Regions from separate parts of the Paeniglutamicibacter sulfureus genome, predicted to be linked through region 1. Evidence: riboswitches for the same ligand, from Rfam matches in the RefSeq annotation. Region 1 holds a riboswitch; the other holds the start of a gene.
The links. Region 1 has a riboswitch for S-adenosylmethionine ahead of ABD687_RS15180 (acyl-CoA dehydrogenase family protein). Riboswitches for the same ligand answer to the same signal wherever they lie in the genome.

Region 1 (7,781 bases):
TCGCCAGCCAGAACCCGCTGGTTGCCCAGGTGCGCTACGCCGGACTGCTGGGCGGCGTGACGCTCAGCGACCAGCTCTCGGCCGAGCAGGTCTGTGACGATCTGGTCGAGCTGGGGTTCATAGGCCGTCCGCTTCGCGGGAACACCATCCAGATCAGCCCCCCATTCATCACCACCGACTCCGAGCTACTGGACTTCGTCGCAGCAATCTCGCAGGCCATCACCGAACGAGGCGCCAAATGAACCTCACTGCCACCGTTGGCACCGAACTGATCGAAGCCGACCCAAAAGCGCTGGCCCTGGCCGACGCAGTCATCGACACCCTGCACCTGCCCTCCGACGGCATCCCGGTTCATGACCCCGCCACCGGCCAGCTCATCGCCCACGTCCCGGACCTGGGCAGCGACGATGCACTGCACGCCGTAGCCTGCGCTGACCAGGCCGGACACGCCTGGGCCGGGCGCACTCCACGCCAACGAGCCGACGCACTGCATGCGTGGTATCAACTGCTGGTGCAGAACACCGAGGAAATCGCGCACCTGATTTCCCGTGAAATGGGCAAGACCCTGGCCGAGTCACGTGGCGAGGTGAAGTATGGAACCGATTTCGTGCGCTGGTATGCCGAGGAAGCTGTTCGTCCCAGCGGCGATTACCGCCCGGCACCGGATGGGGCAGCCGACATCCTCACGCGTCGCTCCCCCGTGGGCCTGGCAGTGCTCATTACGCCGTGGAACTTTCCGTTGGCCATGGCTACCCGCAAGATCGCCCCGGCCTTGGCCGCCGGGTGCCCGGTTGTGGTCAAGCCTGCAACTGCGACGCCGCTGACCACCTACTTCGCGGTGCAGCTCGCGGTGCAGGCCGGCATTCCGGCCGAACTCATCCAGGTGGTCACCACCTCGGATTCCGGGGCCTTCAGCCGCAGCGTGCTCACCGATGAGCGGGTGCGCAAGGTGTCGTTCACCGGTTCGACCCCGGTCGGAAAACAACTGCTGGAACTCGCCGCGAAGAACGTGCTGCGCACCTCCATGGAGCTGGGCGGCAACGCGCCATTGATCGTCTTCGACGATGCGGATCTGGAACGCGCCCTTGAAGGCACCTTTGCCGCCAAACTCCGCAACGGCGGCCAGTCCTGCATCGGCGCCAACCGCATCTATGTCCAGGACGGGATCGCGGATCGGTTCGTCTCCGAGCTCACCGCCCGTTTCGCCCGAGTTCCCGTGGGATCGGGGCTCGGGGCCCACACGGCACTCGGAGCGCTCATTGACCACCGTGCCGTCACGCAGATGCATGCGCTGACCGAGGACGCGCTGGCCCGCGGTGCCGAACTCCTCACCGGCGGCCATGGCTACGATTCGCTCGGAAACTTCTATGCACCCACCGTCTTGGATCGGGTACACCCCGAATCCCGGGTGGTGCGCGAGGAGATCTTCGGTCCGATTGCCGCCATTCAGCGTTTTTCCACCCAAGCGGAGGTGATCTCGTTGGCCAACGACACCGAGTTCGGTCTCGCCGGCTACGTATTCAGCCAGGATCTGGATCGCGCGTTGAACGTCGCGGACCGGCTGCAGACGGGAATTCTCGGCATCAACCAGGGAGTCCCTTCCAACGCCGCAGCGCCCTTTGGCGGAGTCAAACAGTCCGGTTTAGGCCGGGAAGGCGGCGCCGAAGGCCTGGAGGAATACCAGAACGTACGGTTCTACAACATTTCCCGCCGCACCACCGGCTAAATCCCACAATTTGTCTCGCAACACTTTCACGTCAACAACCAAACACGAAGGCACAAGCTCAATGAAGATCTCAGTCGTCAAGGAAATCAAGGCCCAGGAACAGCGCGTGGCACTGCTTCCGGCCGGAGTCGCCGCGCTTACCGGGCGCGGACACACCGTCTATGTTGAACACGAGGCCGGACGGGCCGCAGGCTTCCCCGATGAACAGTACGCCGCGGCCGGTGCGATCCTGGTCGACCAGAACGAAGCCTGGGCCAACGCCGAACTCCTGGTCAAGGTCAAGGAACCCGTCGCCTCCGAATACGGTTTCCTCCGCGAAGACCTCACCCTGTTCACCTACCTGCACCTGGCCGCCGACCGTCCTCTGACCGAAGCCCTGCTGGAGGCCGGCACGCTCGGGATCGCCTATGAAACGGTGCAGGACGAGACCGGGCTGCCGTTGCTGACCCCGATGAGTGAAATCGCCGGTCGACTGGCAGCCCACGCGGCGGCCAACTATCTAACCGGTCCCAACGGTGGGCCGGGACGCCTGCTGGGCGGTTCACCGGGAGTGGCTCCCTGCCGGGTGCTGGTCATCGGTGGTGGCGTGGTCGGCACCCAGGCAGCGCAGTTGGCCCTGGGCATGCAGGCCGAGGTCACGATCCTGGAAATGTCCCCGCGCCGCATCCGCCAGCTCGATGAATTGCTAGGTTCCCGGGCCCGCGTCCTCATGAACGACCCGCTGACCCTCGAACAGGAACTGGCGCAGGCCGATGCGGTCATCGGTGCCGTGCTGGTTCCCGGGCGGGCCGCACCCAAGGTAGTCAAGCGCTCACAGCTGGGCCTGCTCAAGCCCGGAGCCTTGCTCGTGGATGTCGCCATCGACCAGGGCGGCGCGTTCGAAACGTCCCGCCCGACGACCTACCAGGATCCCATCTACGAGGTGGACGGGGTGCGTCACTACTGCGTGGCAAACATGCCAGGTGGCGTCCCGCAAACCTCGACCAAGGCACTGACCAATGCCACCCTGCCATACGTGCTGCAGCTGGCTGACCAGGGAGCGGAGCAGGCGGTGGCCGCCAATCGCGCGTTGGCCGCCGGAGTCAACACCAGGGCCGGCCGGATCGCCTATCCGGGGGTGGCCGCGGCCTTCAGCGATCTCCCCGGCGAGGACCGGGAACTGTTCGCCGTGGCAAGCAACTGACATCCGACAAGTTTGGGACAGGTGACATCACCTGTCCCAAACCGTCTGCCCCGAACGTCATCGTCGCTCGGGGCTTTTTGGTTGAATCCCCTGCCCTCTGGATCCGTGGCTTTCTTGGGGCCCGCGAACTTCCGCCTGTCCACCGCCAATCCGTGCGGCGCAACCCGACCTCACCCCGGTTGCTGAAGACGGTGCTTCCCGGCCAAGACGTACATTGCGGAAGGATCTGCGGGTTAAAGAGTTCGGACGGCGGTGCACCCTGCAGGGTGCAACGCCGCCCGACCCCCCCCGTACGGGGACGACTACAGGTTACTTGACCTCGGCGTTGGCGAACCGGTAGTTGGCCGCGCGGTGGGAGTCCTGGACGCGGTCTCCCTTGCCGAAGAGCTTGTTGCGCAGCGTGCCCTCGACGTATTCGGTCGGGTAGGCACCGCGGGCCTGCAGCTCGGGAACGATGAACTCCACGATGTCCTCAAAGGTTCCCGGGGTGATGGCATAGGCCAGGTTGAACCCGTCTACGTCGGTGTCTTCGACCCACTCGATGAGCTTGTCGGCAACCTCGGTCGGCGAGCCGACGGTGATCGGTCCGAACCCGCCAACGCCCACCCATTCGGCCAGCTGGCGGATGGTCCACGGGTTCCCGTCGTCTCCGCTGGCCTTTTGGAAGGTCGTGACGGTGGACTGGATGGCGTTGGACTTCACGTTGGCACCAATGACGTCGTCCGGGCCGTAGGTGGACATGTCCACGCCCATCCAGCCGGAGATCAGGGCGAGGGCCCCGTCGATGTCGGCGTAGGACTTGTAGTCCTCGAACTTGGCCTGCGCTGCCGCGGAGTCCACATCCGTGATGATCGTCTGCATGGCGTAGATGCGCACGTCGTAACGGCCGCGGCCCGCGGCCTCGGCGGCGTCGCGGATCTTGGTGACGGTGGCCTTGAGCATTTCCTTGGTCGGGGAGGTCACGAAGACCGCCTCGGCGTTCTCCGAGGCGAACTTCAGTCCGCGCGGCGAGGCGCCGGCCTGGAACACCACGGGGGTGCGCTGCGGGCTGGGTTCGGTGATGGCAATGCCCGGGACCTTGAAGTACTTGCCCTCGTGGTTGATCTCATGGACCTTGGTCGGGTCGGTGAAGATGCCGCGCTCAACGTCGCGCACCACCGCGTCCTCTTCCCAGGAGCCCTCGAGCAACTTGTAGATGACCTCCATGTACTCGTCGGCCTGGTTGTAGCGCTCGTCGTGCTCGAGCTGGTCCTCCTGGCCCATGTTCCGTGCGGCGGAGGGCAGGTAGCCGGTCACGACATTCCACCCGACGCGGCCCTTGGTCAGGTGGTCAAGGGTCGCCAGGCGGCGGGCGAAGGGGTAGGGGTGCTCGTAGGACGTCCCGGCGGTGACGCCGAAGCCGAGGTTCTCGGTCACCGAGGCCATGGCCGAAACCAGCATGAAGGGGTCGTTGACCGGGACCTGGGTGCCGGCGCGCAGCGGCACCTCGTTGGAGCCGCCGAAGACGTCGTAGGTGCCCAGCACGTCGGCGATGAAGATGCCGTCGAACTTGCCCTTTTCCAGGGTCTTGGCCAGGTCGGTCCAGTAGGACAGGTCCTTATAGCGGGCCGACTGGTCCTTGGGGTGCTTCCACAGACCCGGGGACTGGTGTCCCACGCAGTTCATGTCGAAGGCGTTGAAACGGATGTGGCGGGGGGCGGGTGTCTGGCTCATGTTTGTCCTTCGCGAGGTGGTGGGAGTTTGCGGATCCGATGGTGCGCGGATCAAGTCAGTGGTTCGGTGGCGGTTGGCGGTTTTAGGGGAGGCCGGTTGCCGGTATTGCACCCACGTCGCCGATGGCGTTGAGCTGCTGGGGTGCCGTTCCATTGACCTCGTAGTCGCCGATGATGCGCGCCTTGTAGATCGCCGGGTTGTGGGTGGCAACGGTGCGCGCGTTGCGCCAGTGCCGGTCCAGGTTGCAGCCCTTGGCGGTTGCCGAGGCGCCCAGTCCGTCAAATAGCTTGGTCGCCGCCGAGAGAACCAGCGGCTGGACCACGGCTTGCGCCCGATCCGCGGCGAGTTCACACACCGCAAACCGCTCTGCCGGGCTCAGGGAGGCATCGGCAAGCGCGATCTCGATCTCCGCCACGGCGGCCAGGACGATGGAGTCGACGGCGAACGCGGTGCCCGAGATCTCGCCGACCAATTGGAGCACCTGGGGTTCCTCGCGCACCGGAACGCCCGTTCCGGTGCTGAAGCTTCGAGTGCGGGCCTGGACCGACGAGCGCACGTCATTGAGAACCGCTCGCGTGATTCCGGCTTGGACCCCCAGGAGCACCAGCTGGAAGATGGCGGATTCAGGGTCGTTGACCTGCTGTTCGTCGGGCAGGATCGTGTCCACCGGGACGTTCTCGAACGTGGTCGAGCCGGTGCCGGTGAGCTGCTGCCCGAATCCGTCCCAGTCGTCAAAGATCTTGACCCCGGAATGCTGCGTGGAGACCACCGCGATCTGGCGGCCGGCGCGGGCCGGATGCGCCACGGCGACGGCGACCCAATCGGCGTAGATCGTGCCGGTGCAATAGTATTTCTCGCCATTGAGGATCCAGCGTTCGCCCTGCCTGGCAATGGTCGTGTTGAGCGTGCCCAACCGGTTCCCGCCGCGCTCGGTGTAGGCGTTGCCGACGATCTGGCCGGCAACAATGCGCTCGATCCAGCGGTGCCGCAAGGCATCGTCCTCAAGCAACAGCACGGATTCGACGAAGCCGATGTGTGAGCGCCACAGGTGCGCCACCTGTGAATCCGCCTCGGCGAGTTCGATCAAGAGGCGGAACAAGTCGGACACGCTTGCCCCATAGCCACCTGCTGCCACCGGGATGCGCAATGCCCCGAATCGCACCCGGTTCAGCCACCCGACAGGTTCAAAGGGGAGGGTCCGGTTGGCATCGCGCTCGCCGGCCCCGACTGCGATCTTGGCGAAGACCGGGCGGAAAATCGCGGCCAACTCGTCATAGTGACCGTTCAGTGGAACGCCCGGCGTGAGTTTGAGCAGGTGTCGGGCGGGGGTGTCGCTGGTGAAGGCGTCGAGGTTGACGGCGCCAAAGATGTTCGGGTCCGCCTCGACGGCGTGCGCTAGTGCAAATGAATCGATAGCCATGAATTCTCTCCATCGGTCCTGGCGTGAGCACCTACCGCCCAATTAAGGGGAAGGGGTTGCTGCGGCGTCATGGAGCCAGATCTCTCGGCCGCTCTGGATGGTTGTTGGACATATTTCTACACGCCCCGGCGAAGCGGAGACAACCCGGTTCGTCACAAATGGCACGTGCGTCACAGGGCACAGCGGGCTTCCTGGCCCGCCGCGGCATCGGCTCGGTAGCGACCCAACGCCGATCCGACAACCATTCCTTCGACGAGACACCAGCCTTGGCGCGGAGGTCAGGCGACCCGGGGCCCCAGGTTCAGCCGGCCCGCCCGACAGCGGGTTCACGCGGCTGGACGCGTGATACGCGGGCCGGGAAGGCGGTCCCCCGCCGGCACTTTGGCGCTCGTGGAAAAAAGATGAAAATTCCCTATTTCATCAAATTTCATTCGATGGATTGCCGATTCTTTCCGACTTGTCGAACGTTCCGTCACATTACGGCCAGCTTGCCTCCATGACGCCGGATCGACTTTGATGAAGGTAACAACCCATCCCGAGCGGCCGAGAGATCTGGCTCCATGACGCCGCAGCAACCACCTCGACCGAGGCCGGTGCTACCGCCAGGAACGATGGAGAGAACATGACTTCCACGCTTGACCACCCCACGCTTTCCCTACCGGCACGCGGCTCCAACCCGGCGCTTCGCGTGACGTTCAAAGGCGTTGGACGCAGCTTCGACGGTCGCAAAGTGTTGGGTGATGTCGACCTCGAGATCGCGGGCGGCGAAGTCGTGGCAATCCTTGGCCCTAGCGGTTGCGGCAAGTCCACGTTGCTTCGCTCGGTCTCCGGACTGGACCGACCCTCCACGGGCCAGGTCCTGATCGACGGCACCGCCGTCAACGGCCTGGACGCCCGATGCGCCGTGGCTTTCCAGGAACCGCGCTTGCTGCCGTGGCAATCCGTTGAAAAGAACGTGGCTTTGGGGCTTCCCCAGGGTACAGACCGTTCCATTGGCGCCAGCCGCGTAGCCGAACTCCTGGAACTCGTCGAGTTGGATGCCCACAGCACCTTACGGCCGCGGGAAATTTCCGGCGGCATGGCCCAGCGCACCTCGCTTGCACGGGCACTGGCCCGACGCCCCGGAGTCCTGCTGCTGGATGAACCATTCGGCGCGCTGGATGCACTAACACGCCTGAAAATGCAAGACCTGCTGCTGGACATCCACGGCGCCTACCCGACGACCGTCTTGCTGGTCACCCACGACGTCGACGAGGCGCTCCAGTTGGCAGACCGCATCGTGGTGTTGGGTCGCCCGAACGGCGCCACCTCCGCCACCGTCACCCAGGTCCTCACGGTCCCCGGCGCACGTCCGCGCCACCGGAGCGATGAAGCCCTGGGCCGAATGCGCAGCTCGCTGCTGGCGTCGCTCGGCGTTGACGCGCACCGCCACTAGCACCGGCCCCCAATCACTTCCACTCCACTCGCTTCTTAGAACCAGCGCCGCACTGGCGTGCGGTCGAACACTCAAGGAAACCACTCATGAACCGCAAATTCTTCTCGCGTCGCGCGCTCATCGCCACCACCGCGCTGGCAACTGCCACCGCACTGCTGACCGGTTGCGCCGGCGAAGGCTCCGGCGGCGCCAGCGCCAACGAAGCCACGACGCTCAACATCGACTTCGCCACCTACAACCCGTTGAGCTTGGTGCTCAAGGAAAAGGGCTGGCTGGAAGCATCGCTGAAGGACCAGGGCGTCAC
Region 2 (7,781 bases), 490 kb from region 1:
CAATCCACCGAGTAGAGCTCCTTTTCACCCTCGCCGTGCGGGGCAATGACGGCGCGAATCACCTGCAGGCGCCGCTCCGAACGCGCCGTCACCAACCTTTCGACAATTCCTTCGCCTCCCAGTGAGATGCGAGGGGCCTCGGCAAGCCTGACCACGTGGGTGTCCGGCTGGGTGAAAAGCTCCCCGACCTCCAGGGACAGTACCTGGCAAAGGGTCACCAGCGATGCCACCGAGGGGCTGGTCAAATCGCGCTCCACCCGGGAGAGAAAACCCTTGGTCAAGCCCGTGGATTCGGCGATCTGGTCAATGGTCAGACGCTGGGCATGACGCGCCGCCCGGATCCGCGAGCCGATGGCGAGGGCAGCACTGCTGGGCTCAACGGGCAGGGCTTTCATCGGCGCGGGTCTCCAGGTGGGCTCGAGGGAAATATTGCGTTCATACAGCTTAGGTGCAATTGACGTGTGCGACACCTCACATTAGCCTGTAGAACAACAAAAGTTTACCCCTAGGCATCCCAGAGTTGCACCCAAGTTCATTCCCAGCAAAGGCTCCCCCCATGGAATTCATCAATGGCACGATCGTTGCCGTCTATTTGGCGGCTATGCTCATCTTCGGCTGGTGGGGAAAATCGCGCACCAAGAACAGCAGCGACTACCTCGTGGCCGGCAGGCGGCTCGGCCCGTTCCTGTACACCGGCACGATGGCGGCGGTCGTCCTGGGCGGGGCCTCCACCGTCGGCGGCGTCGGCCTCGGCTACAAGTTCGGGATCTCCGGCATGTGGCTGGTCGTGGCCATCGGCGCCGGCGTCATCCTGCTCTCGCTGCTCTTCGCACCCACCCTGCAGCGCCTGAAGATCTTCACCGTCTCGCAGATGCTCACCCTGCGCTACGGCAGCAAGTCCGCGACGAACACCTCGGGTATCGTCATGCTCGCCTACACACTGATGCTCTGCGCAACCTCCACCAGCGCCTATGCGACGATCTTCGTGGTCCTCTTCGGCTGGGAGCGCTGGCTGGCCATCGCCATCGGCGGGGTCATCGTGGTCATCTACTCCACCATTGGCGGCATGTGGTCGATCACCCTGGCCGACCAGGTCCAGTTCGTCATCAAGACCGTGGGCATCTTCTTCCTGATGCTGCCCTTCGCACTGAACGCAGCCGGCGGCATGTCAGGGATCCGCGAACGCGTCGGGGCGGAGTTCTTCAGCTTCACCGGCATCGGCGTCCAGACGATCATCACCTACTTCGTGGTCTACACCCTGGGCCTGCTCATCGGCCAGGACATCTGGCAGCGCGTGTTCACCGCCAAGACCCCGAAGGTGGCCCGCTGGGGCGGCACCACCGCCGGCATCTACTGCGTGCTCTACGGGGCAGCCGGCGCCATCATCGGCATGGCCGCCAAGGTCGCCTTGCCGGAGATCATCGGCGCTGACACCAACAAGGACGTGGTCTACGCGGAGGTCGCCACTCAGCTGCTGCCCGTCGCCGTCGGCGGACTGGTGCTGGCAGCCGCTGTGGCAGCCATGATGTCCACTGCCTCCGGCGCGCTGATTGCCGCTGCCACAGTGGCCCGCACCGACGTCACCCCGTTCGTGGCCAGCTGGTTCGGCAGGCACGTGAAGGTGAACACCAACGAAAACCCGGAGCACGACGTGCGTGCCAACCGCATCTGGGTGCTGCTGCTGGGCATTGTCTCGATCGTGCTGGCCATCATGGTCTCCGACGTGGTCGCGGCACTGACCATTGCCTACGACATCCTGGTGGGCGGCCTGCTGGTGGCCATCATCGGCGGGCTGGTCTGGAAGCGCGGGAATGGGCTGGGGGCCGCCGCCTCGATGGCTGCCGGAACCATTGTCACCTTGGGCACCATGATCGTCCTGGAAATCCAGGCCGAACAGCGCTTTGACGGCATCTACGCGAACGAGCCAATCTACTTCGGATTGATTGCCTCGGCACTGACCTTCATCGTGGTCTCCCTGATCACGCGACCCACCTCCGCGGCGGTCATCACCCGCTGGAACGCCCGGGTCGCCGGCCATGCCGACGCCGAGGGCGCGGAAATCACCGAGGTCGCCGGCCGCTAGCACCGGATTCACGGCACGGACCGCATCCCGAAGGGAGCCCGTCTCCGCGCACTGCGCGCGAAGACGGGCTCCTTCCTTTCGCCGCAGCCCTTCCCCGGCGGGCCCCGTCGCTCCTAGGCTGGGCCGCATGGACAATCTCAAGGACCACCTCACCACGTACCTGGACAGCACGCGCGAAGCCATGCTCTGGAAGGTCGAGGGGCTCAGCGAGCAGGAAATGACCCGCCCCATGGTCGGGACGGGCACCAACATCCTGGGCCTGATCCAGCATCTGGCCACCGTCGAGTACGGCTACTTCGTCGAATGCCTCGGGTTCACGGTCGAGGATGAACGCCACGACGCGCTGATGGCCGATCCGGAAGTCAGCGCCGACATGTGGGTGCCCGCCGATGTCCCCTGCTCCGAGATCCTCGATTTCTACCGCCGCGCCATCGCCGCAGCAAACCACAACATCGCAGCCCTCCCCCTGGATGCACCGGCCACGGTTTCCTGGTGGGTGCCGGAGAAACGCGACACCACGCTCGGGCGCCTGCTGCTGCACATGAACGTGGAGACCGCACGCCATGCGGGCCATGCCGACATCGTGCGGGAGCTCATCGACGGTTCCACCGGAATGCGCCGGGACAACACCAACATTCCTCCCTACGACCCCGTTGCCTGGACGCAATTGCACGCAAATATCTTGCGGGCCTCCGAATCACGGTAAAGTGGACCACAGCTTCACGAGACGCGTCGGCAAGCTCCGACTCAGACGCGCACCAACCCCAGGTTCATGGGTGGTTCGGATGAAGAAGCGGTCGCGGACCACTTGGCCCCGGCAAGAGCTCACGAAAGGCTTTCGCCCCCACATGGCACCTTCCATCCCCGTTTTGCCCCTGCTCGATGTCCACCGTGCGGTCGTCGAGCTGCGCCTTGCCGGTTCCTGGCACAGCTACCACGTTGCGGACGCACCTTCGCTGGCCGCGGCCCTGGCCAATGCCGTCGGCTTGCCGCGCTTCGACGCCCGCGCGAGGGAGCTGTCGGTGCGCATCCCCCGGGCCGGAAAGCCCGCCGGACAGGCGTTGTTTTTTAGTCTCAACGAATTTTCACTTGTCCTGCCAACGGCTACACTCGTGGGTTGAAGGGGAGTAGTTCCCAGACCCGCCGGCACGGCGGGACAGCGGTGCGTCGACATACTGGTTACAGCGTTGTAACCCGGCAATCCACCCGGGGCCACGGGCAATCCAGCCCGGCCCGGGCGAACGAGACCTTCGGTCCACACATTGGTGGCCCGAGGCTCAACGTACCCAAAAAGAAATCCTGCTGGGCCTCCCCATCGCATGGCCTCCCGAGGCCGTGAACGCCCACATGAGGATGAGAGCATGACGCAACAAGCGCCGACCCCCACTCACGCCCAGATCAAGCGCTGGCGCCAGTACCTGGCCGACGAAATCGCCGAAGGCGCGGTCTACCGCGAACTGGCCAACAAGCGCCAGGGTGAGGAACGCGCAGTCCTGCTGGGACTGGCAGCCGCCGAAACCCGACACGAGGAACACTGGCGCTCGCTGCTGGGCGAGAACGCCGACAAGCGCACCCGGCCCTCGATCCGGCGCACCATGCTCCGCTTCCTGGCCCGGCACTTCGGTTCGGTCTTCGTCCTGGCCCTGGCCCAGCGTGCCGAGGGCAACTCCCCCTATGCCGCAGACACCGATGCCAGCCGCCAGATGGCCGCCGACGAACTCGTCCACGAGGAGGTCGTGCGCGGCCTGGCCACCCGCGGCCGCAACCGGCTTTCGGGCAACTTCCGGGCGGCGGTCTTCGGCGCCAACGACGGCCTGGTGTCCAACCTGGCCTTGGTCATGGGCATCGGCGCCACGGGCGTGGCAACCTCCTTCGTGCTCTTCTCCGGCATTGCCGGGCTGCTGGCCGGGGCCCTGTCGATGGCCGCGGGCGAATACGTCTCGGTGCGTTCCCAGCGCGAGCTGCTCTCGGCTTCCAAGCCCACGGAGGTGACCCTGGCCGCGGCGCCGGACCTCGATCTGGATGCCAACGAGCTGGTATTGGTCTACAAGGCCCGCGGCATGAGCGACGAGGACGCAGCACACCGGGCCGCCGAACGCATGGGCATCTACTCCTGCGACTGCAACCCCTCCACGTCGCTCCGGTCCGAGCTCACGGTTGCCGCCGATAGCCGGGAACACGAGGAAATCGGCTCCGCCATGGGTGCGGCTTCCGCGTCCTTCTGCTTCTTTGCCTCCGGGGCGGTCATCCCGATCCTTCCGTTCATTTTCGGCATGGACGGCACCCCCGCGATCCTGCTCTCCGCCGTGCTGGTGGGCATCGCCCTGCTGGCCACCGGCGGCGTGGTCGGCTTGCTTTCCGGCGCATCCCCGGCCAAGCGCGGACTGCGCCAGCTGGCCATCGGCCTGGGCGCCGCGGCGGTCACCTACGTCCTCGGACTGCTCTTCGGCAGCTCCGTGGCTTAGCGGCACCACTGCAGGGACACTGGCACGTGCCGCCACTTTCATGGATCGGGGATCCGGCGGCACTCTTTCCTCGCTGTGCCCGAACGGGATGGCACTCGCCGGGAACGCAGTCGCCCACGATCCTTACTAGAACATAGTTTCTAATATTCATGAAAATATCTTCCAATTGTCGGCTACTGGTTCTAAAATTGAAGTATGGCAACGACGTCATCGAGCGGTACCCCTTCTGACGGCACCACCGGTGGTGCCGTCAGGGACCTGGGCTACGATGCGCTATTGCACGACGGGGCGGACATGGACGCACTGGTTGCCGAACACTTGGCCCGCACCGGCACCGACGGGATCCTGTCCCTGGCCGCCGCGGTGAACGGAGCCCCGGTACTGACAGGAACCCATGAGGCGGTGACCGCCGTCGGCGCACTGGAAACCTTGAAATGCGCCGCCACGGCGAAGCAGGCCGACCACAGCGTCGCCTACCAGGATTCCTTGGTCGCCGATCGACAGCGCGCCGGGGTCAGGGAGAAAAACCCCGCATGGGGCTCAAGCGGGGACGTAGCCCTGATGCTGCATTTGTCCCCGAAAAGCGGAACCAAACGCACGAACGACTTCCGGATACTTGCCGAAGACCTGCCACACTGCCACCAGGGGCTGCGCCGCGGCATCATGACTTGGGACCAGGCGCACGTGGTAATCAGCGGCACCCGGAGCCTCAAGATCGAAAACCGGAGAATGATCGACGAGCTGCTGTGGGAGGACACCCACACCTGCTTCGAGGCCGGAACTGCGTCGCTGCGTGAGCTGGTCGACTACTGGGCCCTCGTCCTTGAACCTGAAACCGCCGAACAAGAGGAAGAAGACGCCACCGAGAAGCGGTATGTCAGCGGCTACCAGGTGAACGAAAACACCGTGCGGATCGTCGGTGACTTCCCGCTGGACCAGGGCGTTCCCATCCTGCAGGTCCTCAACCGCGAAATGGAACGCCCCCGGAAGCCCGGGGACGACCGCACCAACGCCCAGGTCGCGGCAGACACCGTCTTCGAGGCGATCACCGACACCAAGGCCACCGGCTCCAGGCCGGTGGAGCTGTTGCTGATGATGGACCCGGAAAGCCTCACCGGTGCCAGTGATGAACCGGCACTGATCCCGGGCCACGGATACATCAGCGCCACCAGGGCCCGGTCACTGGTGGCCGGCGACCCAGAGCACCCACTGAACACCTGGTACCGGCGCCTCTATGCAGCCCCGGACACCGGCAAATTGGTCGCGATGGATTCGGCCGCCCGCAGCTTCGCCGGAAACCTCAAGCGCTTCATCACCCTCCGCGACCAACGCTGCCGCACCCCTCACTGCAACGGCCGCATCGAGGAACTCGACCACGTCGTGCAGGTTCGCCGCAACGGGAAGACCACCGAGATCAATGGTTCTGGCCGCTGTCGAACATGCAACCGGACCAAGGAAGCGCCCGGATGGCACGAGGAGCCTCTGCCCGGACGAGGCCGCCATTCCTTCAAAATCACCACCCCGAGCGGCCACAGCTACACCTCCACGGCCCCGCCACCGCGGCCCGGCACCGGCAGTCGCCGGCCACCCCAGCGGATTTAGCCGCCCGCCGCCACGGGCGGGAAATCCACACCCAACGCCACCGGGGATGCAGCCACGCATCCCCGGCACACCCATGGGCCCAGGGCTGCAGGAGGCCCTGAATAAGTCGGCGAGCGCCTACAACCCCAGCAGGAAGTCGATCGAGGCGCGGACATCGGTCTTGGCCGCGGCGCCGTCCAGGGCCGACTCCAGCACCGCATCCTGTTCCATGACATACCAACCCTCGTAGCCGGCATCCTTGAGCAGTCCGACGATCTCGGCGATCTCGCAGTCGCCCTGACCCAACGGCACGAACATGCCGTCCTTGACTGCCTGCACGAATCCGAGCTCCCCGCTTGCCACCTGGGCGGCAATCCCGGAGCGCACGTCCTTCAGGTGGGCGATGCCAACGCGCGAAGCATGGTGGCGCACCAATTCCAGCGGATTGGTGCCACCCACCAGCAAATGGCCGGTGTCCAGGCAGATCTGCGCCGTGGTGGTTTCCAGCAGCCGCTGCACGCTGGCCGCCGATTCGACCATGGTGCCCACATGCGGGTGCAACACGGCCAGGATCCCGACTTCGGCGGCCAGGTCCACCACTGCCTGGAGGTTTCTCTCGAACACCGCCCATTGCGCCTCGTCCATTTCATGGTGCGCCTCGTAGTCGCCGGTTCCGGCGTCCGCCGCCAGCACCAGCACGGAGGCACCCGCCACGGAGAACGCCTTCAATTCGGCCTCGACCAGCGGCATCGGATCCACCGCCGGATCGTGGAGCACCACCGGCAGGAAACCACCCACCGCCTTCATCCCGTATCCCTCAAGGTGCGCGGCGCGTGCCGAGGGTTCGGTTGGCAGGAAACCGAGCGGGCCGAATTCGGTGGCCTTGATGCCCAGTTCCCGCATGTCCCCCAGTACTTGTTCGGGGCTTAGCTGCACTCCCCAATCGGCGGCCTCGCACACGCCCCAGGAAATCGGGGCGGCCGCGAGCTGGTTGGCGATGGTGGTGGTCATGGATGGGGTTCCTTAAGACGTGGGAGGCTGATTCGTTCTTGGTGTTGACAGGGTGGGTTCTAGGAGGCGGGAACCATGGCAACGGAAACCGGCGCCCCGGTGCGCAAGGACTCCTGGGCTGCGTCTGCGACCCGCGACGCGGCCACGGCGTCCCATGGCGAGCATGGGTTGTCCCGTTCGCCCAGTACATACTCGATGAAGGCCACGAGTTCGGCACGATAGGCGTCGTCAAAGCGCTCGATGAAGGTCTGGTGTGCGGTACCCGCGGGAAAAGCGACGCCTTGCTCGACCGAACGCAGGGCTGACTTCTCGTCGAGTCCCACCACCACCGTGTCCTTGGACCCCTGGATTTCCAGGCGCACGTCATGGCCGGCCCCGTTGTAGCGGGTGGCGATCGCAGTGGCCACGGTTCCGTCCTCAAAGGTCAGCACGGCCAGCGCGGTGTCCACGTCGCCCGCGGCTCCGATTCCCGGGTCCCCGTTGTTCGAACCCTTGGCGTAGACTTCGACGATTTCCTTGCCGGTGATCCAGCGCAGGATGTCGAAGTCATGGACCGAGCAGTCGCGGAAGAGCCCGCCGGAAGAGGCGATGAACTCCAGGGAAGGCGGGAACATGTCCCCAGTGATGGCGCGCATCGAGTG

Region 2: another riboswitch for S-adenosylmethionine. It lies ahead of ABD687_RS17295 (hypothetical protein); the one in region 1 lies ahead of ABD687_RS15180 (acyl-CoA dehydrogenase family protein).

Annotation. Positions count from the first base shown of each region.
Region 1 covers NZ_BAAAWO010000001.1:3,322,580-3,330,360, reverse strand. The annotation lists gene ABD687_RS15200 (aminotransferase family protein) at 1-242, shown strand, start outside; gene ABD687_RS15195 (NAD-dependent succinate-semialdehyde dehydrogenase) at 239-1,726, shown strand; gene ald (alanine dehydrogenase) at 1,788-2,909, shown strand; gene ABD687_RS15185 (LLM class flavin-dependent oxidoreductase) at 3,219-4,622, opposite strand; gene ABD687_RS15180 (acyl-CoA dehydrogenase family protein) at 4,705-6,042, opposite strand; SAM riboswitch class I at 6,049-6,146, opposite strand; SAM riboswitch class I at 6,570-6,660, shown strand; gene ABD687_RS15175 (ABC transporter ATP-binding protein) at 6,665-7,477, shown strand; gene ABD687_RS15170 (aliphatic sulfonate ABC transporter substrate-binding protein) at 7,564-7,781, shown strand, end outside.
Region 2 covers NZ_BAAAWO010000001.1:3,813,399-3,821,179, reverse strand. The annotation lists gene ABD687_RS17310 (cupin domain-containing protein) at 1-395, opposite strand, end outside; gene ABD687_RS17305 (sodium:solute symporter family protein) at 557-2,083, shown strand; gene ABD687_RS17300 (DinB family protein) at 2,211-2,789, shown strand; SAM riboswitch class IV at 2,802-2,913, shown strand; gene ABD687_RS17295 (hypothetical protein) at 2,932-3,204, shown strand; gene ABD687_RS17290 (VIT1/CCC1 transporter family protein) at 3,445-4,548, shown strand; gene ABD687_RS17285 (DUF222 domain-containing protein) at 4,744-6,150, shown strand; gene ABD687_RS17280 (sugar phosphate isomerase/epimerase family protein) at 6,268-7,140, opposite strand; gene ABD687_RS17275 (Gfo/Idh/MocA family oxidoreductase) at 7,200-7,781, opposite strand, start outside.